DNA from 2 places in the Mucilaginibacter xinganensis genome. Region 2 is predicted to be linked to the other one. Evidence: riboswitches for the same ligand, from Rfam matches in the RefSeq annotation. Region 2 holds a riboswitch; the other holds the start of a gene.
The links. A riboswitch is a leader RNA that binds a small molecule or an ion and turns the genes downstream of it on or off. The one in region 2 is predicted to bind S-adenosylmethionine.

Region 1: it holds a riboswitch for S-adenosylmethionine, as region 2 does, so the genes downstream of both, MuYL_RS12780 (O-acetylhomoserine aminocarboxypropyltransferase/cysteine synthase family protein) here and metH (methionine synthase) in region 2, are expected to answer to the same signal.

The regions. Positions count from the first base shown of each region.
Region 1 is NZ_CP022743.1:2,902,922-2,909,288, forward strand. It holds gene MuYL_RS12765 (dihydrolipoamide acetyltransferase family protein) at 1-221, shown strand, start outside; gene MuYL_RS12770 (homoserine dehydrogenase) at 374-1,609, opposite strand; gene MuYL_RS12775 (homoserine O-acetyltransferase family protein) at 1,609-2,664, opposite strand; gene MuYL_RS12780 (O-acetylhomoserine aminocarboxypropyltransferase/cysteine synthase family protein) at 2,759-4,066, opposite strand; SAM riboswitch class I at 4,307-4,416, opposite strand; gene MuYL_RS12785 (trans-sulfuration enzyme family protein) at 4,627-5,742, opposite strand; gene MuYL_RS12790 (hypothetical protein) at 5,819-6,052, shown strand; gene MuYL_RS12795 (S41 family peptidase) at 6,055-6,367, opposite strand, start outside.
Region 2 is NZ_CP022743.1:3,839,952-3,846,318, reverse strand. It holds gene MuYL_RS16865 (sensor histidine kinase) at 1-386, opposite strand, end outside; gene MuYL_RS16860 (TlpA family protein disulfide reductase) at 607-2,418, shown strand; SAM riboswitch class I at 2,540-2,647, shown strand; gene metH (methionine synthase) at 2,801-6,367, shown strand, end outside.

The sequences.
Region 1 (6,367 bases), 940 kb from region 2:
CTATAATAAACCAGCCACAGGTAGCTATTTTAGCAGTTGGTGCAATCAAGAAAAAACCGGCGGTAATTGAAACCTTACAAGGAGACATGATCGGCATCCGCCATATGATGTTCCTGTCATTGTCATACGACCACAGGGTTGTTGACGGTGCTTTGGGCGGCTCATTTGTAAGAAGGGTAGCCGATTACCTTGAGAACTGGGAAACAGACCGCGAGTTTTAAAATAAGCGTTTAAAGTATTTTTCGATTTGATATTATTGATCCCGCGAGGTTTACCCCGCGGGATTTTTGTTGAGATGAACCGGTAACTACAAGCCATAAAAAAAGGGCCGAAACGACCCATTTTTAAAACTATAAAAATCTACAAAAAAATCTTATAACGCTTCAGCGGTTTCCTTAACCTCAGCAGCTAAGTTTACACCGGCAAGCTGGTCGGCAAATGCAACAAATGCTTTGTTATCTGCAATAAGCTGCTGGTTATTTACCAGGCTTTGCAGATTTACTTTGCCAATTACAAACTTATAGCTTCCGGAGTAATAGCGTTCATGTATGTGGATGAAATCCAATGCCTCAACAAGTGCTTCGTCCTCATATCTCAGGTACACATTCAGTTCAATATTATTGGTGAAGTTTAACCCTTTACGCTCTTTTGCTTTTTTATATTCGTACTGGTAATCATACCTCAAAGCGGCAATGTCAGACAGTACCGCAGAGCCGGTAGGATGCCCGCCTGCGCCTTTTCCAAAAAAGAATTGCTGATCGGCAAATGCAGCCTGTACAATTACACCATTGTATTCGTATTCAACGTTGTATAAAAACTCTTTATCGTTAACAAATTTAGGCAGCACAAATAAAGCAACGTGTTTATCGTCCAGTTCTTTTGCTACCGGAACCAGCTTTATCTTCAGATTTTTCTCCCGTGCGTATTGCAGATCGTGGGCTGAAAGGTTTTGAATGCCCAGGTTAAATACATCATCCGGTTTTACAATTACGCCATAAGCATGAGCTGCGGCAATAACCAGCTTATACTTGGCATCAAACCCACCTACATCGCTGGTTGGGTCTGTTTCAGCAAAGCCGAGGTCTTGTGCCTGCTTTAAAGCTGAATCGTAATCCAATCCCTCATTAAAGCCCTTTGATAAGATGTAATTTGACGAACCGTTAAAAATTCCGCTTACAGAATGGAGCAGTTCGTTATCGTAGTATTCCTCCAGGTTGCGGATGATCGGGATACTCCCGCAAACAGACCCTTCATAAAGCAGCGATGTTCCATGTTTATGCTGCAGTTCAATCAGTTCTTCCAAATGAAGCGCGATCATTTTTTTACTGGCCGACACTACATTTTTACCGGAACTTAAAGCTCTTGAAACAATTTCGAATGCAGCTTCTGTATCGTTTATGAGCTCAACAATGGTGTTGATCTCCGGGTTGTTCAGCAGCTCATCTTTGTCTGTTGTAAATAACTGTGATGGAAGCGAGCGCTGTTTATGCGCGTCTTTTATGGCGATCTTTACAATCTCCAGGTTCAAATGCTTGGTTTTTATAATATCGTACAATCCCTGGCCAACCACGCCAAAGCCAAATAGCCCTATGTTTAATTTTTTACTCATTACGCTGTGCGTTGTAATTCAATAATTTTTCCTTTTACATCTGTTTTAAAAAACGATGTAATAATATTTGTTAATGCTTCTGTTTCTATTAAAAATCCATCGTGTCCGTAAAATGAATCTAGTTCGGCTAAGGCCGATTTGGGAATATGCCTGAACAGGTATTGCTGCTCCTCAATCGGGAACAAAACATCTGATTTTATACCGATAACCAGGGTGCGGGCTTTGATAAGGCTCAATGCTTTTTCAACGCCATGCCGGTTGCGGCCAACGTTGTGCGAATCCATACATTTTGAAAGATACCAGTAACTGTAGGCGTTATAGCGGTTAACCAGTTTTTCGCCCTGGTAATTCTGGTATGATGCGGCCTTGTGGTTGCCGGTGATATGATCGTCATCTTCCTGCTGCGTTATGCCATAAGTTTTATAATTACGGTAAGACAGCAGGGCAATACTCCTTGCGGCCTTCAATCCTTTGCTTCCGCCATCCGGCGTGTTTGAATAAAAAGTGCGGTCGGCGCTGATGGCCAAACGCTGCGACTCGTTAAATGCAATGCCCCATGGCGAATGTTTAGCATTTGACGCAATAATGATGAGGTTTTTAATTTTAGCGGGCTCACTAATTGCCCACTCAACAGCTTGCTGGCCGCCTAACGATCCACCTATCAGGATGTTAATGTCTTTAATTCCCAGGTATTCCGCAAGCAGGCTGTGTGCTTTAACAATATCGCGAACGGTAAATTCGGGAAATGAAAGGTAATAAGGCTGGCCTGTTACAGGGTTTATACTTAAAGGATTAACTGTACCATAAGGTGAACCCAGGATATTTGCGCATACCACAAAATATTCATCGGGATTAAAGTAGCTGCCGGCACCAAATAAGCCTTTCCACCAGTCAAAAACGTCGGAATTTGCAGTAAGGGCATGGCATACCCAAACCACATTATCCGCGTTTTTATTAAGCGTTCCATAGGTGTTAAAACCTATTTCAAGTTCGTTTAGCTGTTTGCCCGATTCGAGTTCAAAGGGCTTATTGTATTTAAATATTTCTACGCTCATTTTTGCTTTTGTTATTATGGGCTAGCCGCACTGTTTAGCGCAGCTAATCCCTTAATAACGTACTATATCACTTTAAAAAAAACTATACTAATTACTAAGCCTTTATTTTTGCGAAGGCTTGTTCAAAATCTGCTTTTATATCATCAATATGTTCCAATCCTACAGCTACACGTAAAGAATTTGGTAAAACGCCGGCTGATAGCTGCTCCTCGTCAGACAACTGCTGATGCGTGGTTGCTGAAGGCTGAATGATCAGTGTTTTAGCGTCGCCCACGTTTGCAAGGTGGCTTACCAGTTGCAAACTGTCAATCAGTTGGCTTGCCTTTTCTTTACTGCCTTTAACATCAAAAGTTAATACGGCACCGAATCCGTTCTTTAAATATTTTTTTGCAAGGGCATGGTGCGGAGATGAGGGAAGGCCCGGGTAGTTGACTTTTTCAACCTGTGGGTGGGCCTCCAGCCATTTCGCCAGTTCCAGCGTGTTATCCACATGGCGCTGAACACGTAATGAAAGTGTTTCCAATCCCTGGATATTCAGCCATGAGTTAAATGGTGATTGCGAAGGGCCAAAGTCGCGCAAGCCTTCAACTCTGGCACGGATAATAAACTGGATATTGCCAAAAGGACCGCCAATGCCAAACACATCGGCAAAAATCAACCCATGATAGCCTTCGGACGGTTCAGTAAACTGCGGGTACTTGCCGTTGCCCCAGTTATAGTTACCGCCATCAACAATAACACCGCCAATGCTGGTGCCATGCCCGCCAATCCATTTTGTGGTTGATTCAACCACTACATGGGCGCCGTGTTCCAAAGGGCGAAACAGGTAGCCGCCCGCACCAAAAGTATTGTCAACTATTAAAGGCAGGTCGTGTTTTTGCGCTAAGGCCGATACTTTGTCAAAATCAGCAATATTAAATCCCGGGTTGCCAATGCTCTCCAGGTAAATGGCTTTCGTTTTGCTGTCAATTAAAGGCTCAAAACTTTCAGCGGTATCATCTTTTGCAAAGCGCGCATCAATACCCAGGCGTTTAAAAGCAACCTTAAACTGGTTGTAAGTGCCGCCGTAAAGAAATGGTGAGGTTACAAAATTATCACCTGCCTGCAGGATATTATTCAGCGCAATAAATTGGGCGGCCTGGCCAGATGCGGTTGCCAAAGCTGCAACACCACCTTCAAGCGCCGCTATCCGCTTTTCAAAAACATCGGTAGTAGGGTTCATTAGGCGGGTGTAGATGTTGCCAAACTCTTTCAAAGCAAACAGGTTGGCACCGTGTTCCGCATTTTTAAATACGTAAGAAGTAGTTTGATAAAGCGGCACAGCGCGTGAACCTGTTGTAGGATCAACTTCCTGGCCTGCGTGCAGTTGCAAAGTTTCAAATTTTAAATTGGCAGATGACATGTTTTTAAGATTTAAATTTTTATGAAATTTGTTGATTGTTGGTTCACAACGGGATACAAATCGCCTTGTGAGTCACGTCCATTTTCAGGGATAAGAAAAATAAAACGTGTTAGGGCTTAGCAGCAGCAACACATACACATATAGCCTTTTGACGGACTATAAATATATAGTATAGCTGTAGTTTCGGGAGCCTTAAAGATGTTTTGGAAAATGGTGTAAATCAAACTTTTCATGGTTGTTAATTTATATTTCCCGGGGTATTTACCGGGGCAGGAATTGGCACCTTCTTCAATTTTGAAGGGTTGCCAGCGGGTAATTGAGCCTGATCTCTCGCCGCTTCTTTATAAATCAAAACCCTTTGCGGAGGTAATGATCAATGGTATTACTACCAAATATTATTGCAAATATAAGACGATAAAAATGAGTTTTCCAAATTTAATTTTCTTTTGGAGTGAGAGGTGAAGCGCAAAAGGTAAAAGGCGAAAGGTTTTGGATAGAAAACCAGGGCAAATACCCGCCTCTTTTTCTTATCTGATCTCTAATCACCAAACGCTAATTAACTAAGCCAGCGCCTGTTCCAGATCAGCAATTAAATCATCAATGTGCTCTAATCCAACAGATACCCTTAATAAATTAAAAGGCGTCTTAGTATCAGGGCCTTCAACGGTGGCGCGGTGTTCTATTAAACTTTCAACACCGCCCAGGCTGGTTGCACGGGTAAAGATCTTCAACCCGTTTATTACGCTGCGGGCTTCAGCTTCGCCGCCCTTTAAGGTGAATGAAAGCATGCCGCCAAAGGCAGACATCTGTTCTTTTGCTATTGCATGTTGCGGATGGGAAGGTAAACCCGGATACATTACCGCTTCCACTTTAGGATGTTTTTCTAAAAATTCAGCCAGCAATTGTGCATTATGTACATGCCCGCGCATGCGGTAAGGCAATGTTTTTATGCTGCGGGTGAGCATGTAACAATCCATCGGCGAAGGGATAGCGCCGCCCATTCCCTGCACCTGGCGGATCTTTGACCACCAGTCGCTGTTTTCTTTGGTTACCAGTGCGCCGCCCATCAGGTCGCTGTGCCCGCCAAAATATTTGGTGGCGGAGTGCATTACCAGGTCAGCACCCAATGCCAGTGGCTGCTGGCAGATGGGGGTTGCAAAGGTATTGTCGCAGGCAACTTTTATGCCTTTTGCCTTTGCTATGGCAACCACTTTTCTTATATCAGTTATTTTCAGCAAGGGATTTGATGGCGTTTCAATCCAGATTAAACCTGTTTCGGGCCTGATGTGGCTTTGTAATGTTTCAGGGTTATTTACATCTATAAAATCAAAGGTCAGGATCCCCGCAAAAAGCGTTTTGAGCTGATTGCGCAAACCATGATACATATCGTCGGGCGCTATAATATGGGTTCCCGGTGTTAAGGATTGAAAAACCGCCATACCAGCAGCATTGCCGGATGAAAATGAAGCAGCATCGGCACCACCTTCCAATTTGGCCAGCACATTTTCCAGCAGCGTACGATTGGGATTGCTCGACCGGCTGTAGATATGCCCGCCGGGGTAAGTGCCGTCAGCCGCCCGCTCAAAGGTGGTAGATAAAACAATGGGCTGAATTACTGCTTTAGACGATTCGTCAACATGGTTACCGGCGTGGATGGCGATAGTTTCGATCTTCATTAGGAATAAATTTTGACAAACTTAATGTTTTACATTTAGGTATAAAATCATAAATTTGATTAAACAATAGTTAAAAATGAAAATAGGACGCATCCCCCTGGCATCTGTAGTACTGCTTGTTATATCAGTAATAAACTTTGTAAGTAAATACTTTTTCTCATCAGCCTATCTTTCGCTGAAGCCTTATTTTGATGGCGCCCTAGTAGGAGCCATGCTGGTTTTTGGCTTATATTATGCTAATATTTACGTGAGCGCATGGTTAAACAACCGGAAGGAAGCATCGGGCGCGACCGAAGAACCGGGTTCCTGACACTATTTGCTTTCAATCCATTCTTTAGCCGCCCTTATGGTTGCATCGTCACCATTTTCTTTGGTTTCTTTTATAATCACATCGGGCTCTATTTTACCCAAATACTCCTTTTTATTTCTATCTGCCGCATAACTGCTTGCCAAATAAAGATAAGCACCTGTCGACAATTTAAATCCCCGGTTAGCGGTTGTATATCCGGCGGTTGGTTGTCCAAACAGCTTTGCATTGGTCTTGCCGATAAAACAAATGGCAGTCATTTCTCCGCTGCTTGCTGTTTCCGGCCCCGTTAAAACAGCTACTTTAGCACCGGAATTT
Region 2 (6,367 bases):
TTAAAATGAGCGCCATACAAACGTTTCCAAAAATCGTTACCTACAACCCAGGTTTGTTTAAGGTTATACCAGTTTACAATAAGGCTTACCTCATAAGTGCGGAGCGCAATAGCGATAACATAATACACTGAAAACAGCAATGCGGCGTACAGCCATTTATGCTTTTGCAATAAAGGGACTATGCCATACACAAGCGGATAAAATAAAAATAGGCAATAGCCTATACCTACAAGGTTTACAGAGTAATGCTGCTGTAGAGTAATTCGAAGTGTTATGCTTTCCTCCATCCAAAAAAACAGGAGAAAAAACCAAAAGCCTGCATGCAGGAATATTCTATACCGCCAGTCGGTAAATGATTTATCCCAAAATATTTTAGCACGGTTCATTTTTTGAAGCTATATAATTCCTGCTGGATTTAATAATTTTAATTACCAATACGTATTTCGGGCTGATTAACCTGGGTTTTATCCTGACGAATTCAATCCTACATTCTAAAAAAACGGTTTATACTTCTGCAAGCCTGTTTAACTTCTAATATGCAATAGCCGGTCAACAATATTTTAGTTTAAAAGCCTGGTGCATTTTCTTTAACCAAAATTTAAAGAAATGAAAAAGTATTTGTTTATTACTGTCGCGCTGTTTGGATTCAGAATGGCAGTTATTGCCCAGGTTAGTACCATCAGCCCGGAAAAACCATCAGTTACTGACGAAATCGCCATTGGCTATAATTGTACCGACGCCAACGCATCACTTAACGGCAGGGAGCCTGTTTATGCCCGCATAACTACCTGTTTGCGTGATGGGGCCACTAATAACTTTCATGTTTTAATGGCCGGCACCAACGGAAGGTTGGCTGCGCAATTTAAACTGCCTGTTAGCGCTGCCTCATTTAAAGTGGAATTTTATACTTTAAATAAAGATGATGATAAAGCCGGATTTAACAAACTGGTGTATAAACCAAATCATCAAACCGAAGTTGAGGGTGCCTACATGGCCGCTTTGTTTGATGATAATCCGGATAGCATATTTCGGAAAGAATTAGTGCACTACCCGGATAATTATTTAGCCTGGGCCAAATTTATCAATGTAGTAGCAATGATTAAAGACCATGCCGCAGGTAAGGCCCAGGTTGAGGGGCTGATAAAAAAACTGACTTTATCAATTAAAGCCAGTAACCACCCGGATGCGGGTCTTTTAGCTGCGCTATGCATTGGTAATGCCAAAACCGGCAACCTGGCCGAAGGAAAAAAATATTTGTATCAGCTTTTTAGCAAATTTCCCGAAAATGAGGAAACGGCCTTTGCTTTTAGTATTTACAACTACGAATATTATAAAAGCAGCCGAAAGGATGTGGAAGAGGATATCAGGACGAAGCTGAAAGAAATATTTATTGCACACCCCGAAGCCGGAATTTCCCGTGATATAAACGTTTTCTATTATATTAAAGATGACAGAAAGATCCCGGTTGCAACATTTGAAAAAGTTTTGCTGCCACAATATGAAAACGATAAAGTAAGTTATTATGCTCTTACCAGCATGCCGGAACTCTATATTGACCGGAACGAGAAGCTTGACTCTGCCGGGCGCATGCTCAAAAAAGCTATTGCGCTTTTCCAGAGCGGAGGCATCAATCACCGGTACAGATTAAACTATAGCCACTACCAGCAAGATGTGCCACTAATGTATATGGATTTAGCTAAGATTGATTTGGCGCGCAAAAACTATCAGGATGCAGTTACCAATAGCTCCGCCGGCATAGCGCTGTTAACAGGTGGCAGTGCTGAAGGGAATTTTATGCCTTTATTATTACAATTGCGGGCAAACGCTTATAAACAAGCCGGAAATGCCAATCTTGCTATGGAAGATTATAGAAAGCTGTACAAATATGGGGTTTTGGCGGCCCTTGATTCTATGAAAATGTTATTCCCGTTTTGCAGTTTGAAGCAAAAAACATTTGCCGAATTCGTTACTTCGTTGAAACCCAGCGGTGCGCAATCAACTACTGCCGAAGAACGGGTTCCTGATTTTACTGCAAGCGATTTAGCAGGAAAGCCGGTGCATTTATCAGATTTTAAAGGCAAATTGGTTGTTTTAAATATATGGAGTATAGGTTGCGGGCCGTGTATTGCCGAAATGCCGGAGCTGAATAAGCTTGTTAAGCAATTTAGTAGTCAGCCAAACGTGGTTTTTATTGCTTTATCCGGCGATAAAACAGAGAACCTGGTGAAGTTTCTTAAAAGCCGGGAGTTTAATTACAGGGTGCTAAATAATGCCCCGAAACTGGCGGATAGCTTTCAAACTAATGCATTACCTGTGCATATGGTAATTGGTAAAAATGGTGAAGTCATCAGTCAGTCAATAGGGGCCAGGGACAATATAAGAGATTTTTTGCAGCAGGTGATAAATGCGAATCTTTGATGGCAGAAACTAGTAAAGTCGGCCTGTCCAACGATTGAGATCAGATTTTAGCGCTGTTTTTTCTTATCCTATGACAACTAAAACCTATTGCAAATTGGCTGTTTATTGCGCATCTTTGTGCTGCTTATGGAGAAAGACGGAGGGATTAGACCCTGCGATGTCTTAGCAACCTGTACTTACAAGGTGCTACATTCTACTCGGCAGCCAAACGGCCCGGGAAAGATAAGCGAAAGTCAAATTAACACCCGACTTTTCGAGATAAGCTTTTTACAGTTTGCAGTTTTAAGTAAGCAGTTGGCAGTTATCATTGTCCCTGTTCTACTTTAGGCAATTGCAGATTGTTGACAGCAAACCGGCAACTAAAAACTGCCAACTGAACGATATGGATATTAGAAAAGAATTAGAGAAACGCATCCTGGTAATTGACGGTGCGATGGGTACGATGATCCAGCGGTACCAATTAACGGAAGCTGATTTTCGTGGCGAGCGTTTCCGTGATCATAATACAGACCTGCAGGGGAATAACGACCTGCTGAATATTACCCGTCCTGATATTATCAAAGCTATTCATGCCGAATACCTTGATGCCGGAGCAGATATTATTGAAACAAATACCTTTAGTACACAACGGATCTCGCTGGCAGACTACAACCTTGAAGAACTGGCATACGAGCTAAGCTATGAAGGCGCACGGATTGCCCGTGAGGTTGCCGATGAATATAATACTAAAAATCCGGCTAAGCCCCGTTTTGTTGCAGGTGCTGTTGGCCCCACAAACCGTACAGCCTCGTTATCGCCGGATGTAAATGATCCGGGGTACCGTGCCGTTACTTTTGATGACCTTGCCGGAGCCTATTATGACCAGGTTAGGGGATTGGTTGACGGCGGATCGGACATGCTGCTGGTGGAAACCATATTTGATACGTTGAATGCAAAAGCCGCCTTATTTGCCATAAACCGTTATGCAAATGAATCGGGTAGGCATTTGCCGGTGATGATTTCCGGCACCATTACGGATGCGTCAGGACGTACCTTATCCGGCCAAACGGTTGAAGCGTTTTGGGATTCGGTAAGCCATGCCAACCTGCTTTCGGTAGGTTTAAATTGTGCGCTGGGTGCTAAAGAAATGCGCCCGCACATCCAGGAACTATCCCAAAAAGCCAATGTATATATCTCGGCTTATCCAAACGCGGGCTTGCCCAATGAGTTTGGCCAGTATGATGAAACCGCGCACGAAACCGCGCACCAGGTGGATGATTTTATAAAAAACGGGCTGGTTAACATAGTAGGCGGCTGCTGTGGCACAACACCGGAGCACATTAAATGTATTGCGGAAAAGGCTGCCAAATATCCGCCCCGCCGCATTCCGGAAATTGAGCCGTACATGCGCCTTAGCGGTTTGGAAGCAGTAACCATAACCCCTGAAAGTATTTTTGTGAACGTAGGCGAGCGTACCAATATTACCGGTTCGCCCAAGTTTTCCAAACTGATCCTGGCTGAAGATTATGAAGCAGCCTTAACCGTTGCCCGCCAGCAGGTGGAAGGCGGTGCCCAGGTTATTGACATTAACATGGACGAGGGCATGATTGACTCGGAAGCGGTAATGGTTAAGTTTTTAAACCTGGTGGCCTCAGAACCGGATATCGCCAAATTGCCGATCATGATCGATTCATCAAAATGGACGGTTATTGAAGCCGGTTTGAAGTGCATCCAGGGGAAGGGTATAGTTAACTCTATCTCGTTAAAAGAAGGAGAGGATAAATTTAAGGAACAGGCCCGCAAGATCCTGAGCTATGGTGCCGCCACGGTGGTAATGGCGTTTGATGAAACCGGCCAGGCCGACTCGTTACAGCGCCGGATAGAGATCTGCAAACGATCATACGACATTTTAGTGAACGAAGTGGGTTTCCCGCCGCAGGACATTATTTTTGACCCCAATATTTTAACCGTCGCCACCGGGCTTGAAGAGCATAACAACTACGCGGTTGACTTTATAGAGGCTACCCGCTGGATAAAACAAAACCTGCCGCATGCCAAGGTTAGCGGGGGGGTAAGTAATATTTCGTTCTCGTTCCGCGGCAACAATACCGTGCGCGAGGCAATGCACTCTGCATTTCTTTACCATGCTATAAAAGCCGGTATGGACATGGGCATTGTAAACGCGGGGATGCTGGAGGTTTACCAGGAGATTCCGAAAGACCTGCTGGAACTGGTGGAGGATGTATTGCTGAACCGCCGCCCGGATGCTACTGAACGCCTGGTTGAATTTGCCGATACCATAAAAAGTAAAGGCAAAGTAATTGAACGCGACGAAGAATGGCGCAAGGGTACCGTGCAGGAGCGTTTATCGCATGCGCTGGTTAAAGGGATTATTGAATACCTTGACGACGACGTGGAAGAAGCCAGGCAGGCATACGCCAAACCGCTGGAAGTAATTGAAGGGCCGTTAATGGACGGTATGAATATAGTTGGCGACTTATTTGGTGCCGGTAAAATGTTTTTGCCGCAGGTGGTAAAATCTGCACGGGTAATGAAAAAGGCGGTGGCCTACCTGCTGCCATTCATAGAGCTTGAAAAGCAAAGGGTTATTGATGCCGGTGAAGACAGCAGCGGAAGCAGGGCTAACGCAGGCAAAATTTTGATGGCTACCGTTAAGGGTGATGTGCACGATATTGGTAAAAATATTGTAGGTGTGGTATTGGCCTGTAATAATTTTGAGGTGATTGACCTTGGGGTAATGGTTCCCGCACAACGAATAATTGAAGAAGCTAAAAAACAAAATGTAGATATCATCGGCCTCAGCGGTTTAATAACGCCATCGCTGGATGAAATGGTGCATTTTGCAAAAGAGATGGAACGTGAAGGCTTTACCATCCCGTTGATTATTGGCGGGGCCACCACCTCGCGCATTCATGCGGCCGTAAAGGTTGCCCCCAACTACTCGGGCGCGGCTATCCACGTGCTGGACGCGTCAAGAAGCGTTACCGTTTGCAGCAGCCTGATGAGCAAGGATAACCGGGATGCCTACATCCGGGGGATAAAAGAGGAGTATGAAAAAGCCCGCGAAGCACATTTAAATAAAAAGTCTGACAAGCGTTTTGTTAGTATTGAAGAGGCCCGGAAAGGAAAGTTCCAGATCAGCCTGGATGGTGATGTTGCTCCAAAGCCAACATTTACAGGTACCAAAGTATTTGAAAACTATCCGCTGGAAGAATTGCTGCCATATATTGACTGGACACCATTTTTTCATACCTGGGAATTGCGCGGCAGCTTCCCCAAGATTTTTGCCGATAAGTTTGTGGGGGATGAAGCTAAAAAGTTATATGACGATGCACAGGTATTGTTAAAACAGATTGTAGCCGAAAAGCTTTTACAGGCGAATGGGGTAATTGGTTTTTGGCCGGCAAACAGCGTTGGTGATGATATTGAGCTATACACTGACGACAGCCGTAAAACATTACTAACCCGCATTTATACTTTACGCCAGCAGGCCGAAAAGGTAAAGGGTGATCCGTATTATGCACTTTCGGATTTTATTGCCACAAAAGACAGTGGCGTGCCGGATTATTTTGGCGGATTTGCCGTTACCACAGGCCTGGGCTGTGATGAACTGGTTGCCAAATTTGAAAAGGATTACGACGATTACAACAGCATAATGGCCAAAGCCCTTGCCGACAGGCTGGCAGAAGCCTTTGCCGAAAAAATGCATGAACTGGTACGTAAGGAATACTGGGGTTACTCAAAAGGGGAACAGTTAAGCACTGATGACCTGATAAAGGAAGAATACCAGGGGATTCGCCCGGCACCGGGTTATCCCGCCTGCCCGGATCATACGGAAAAAACTACGCTGTTTGAAATATTGAAGGCTGAAGATAATGCCCACATGCACCTTACCGAAAGCCTGGCCATGACACCGGCTGCTTCTGTAAGCGGGTTTTACTTTGCGCAT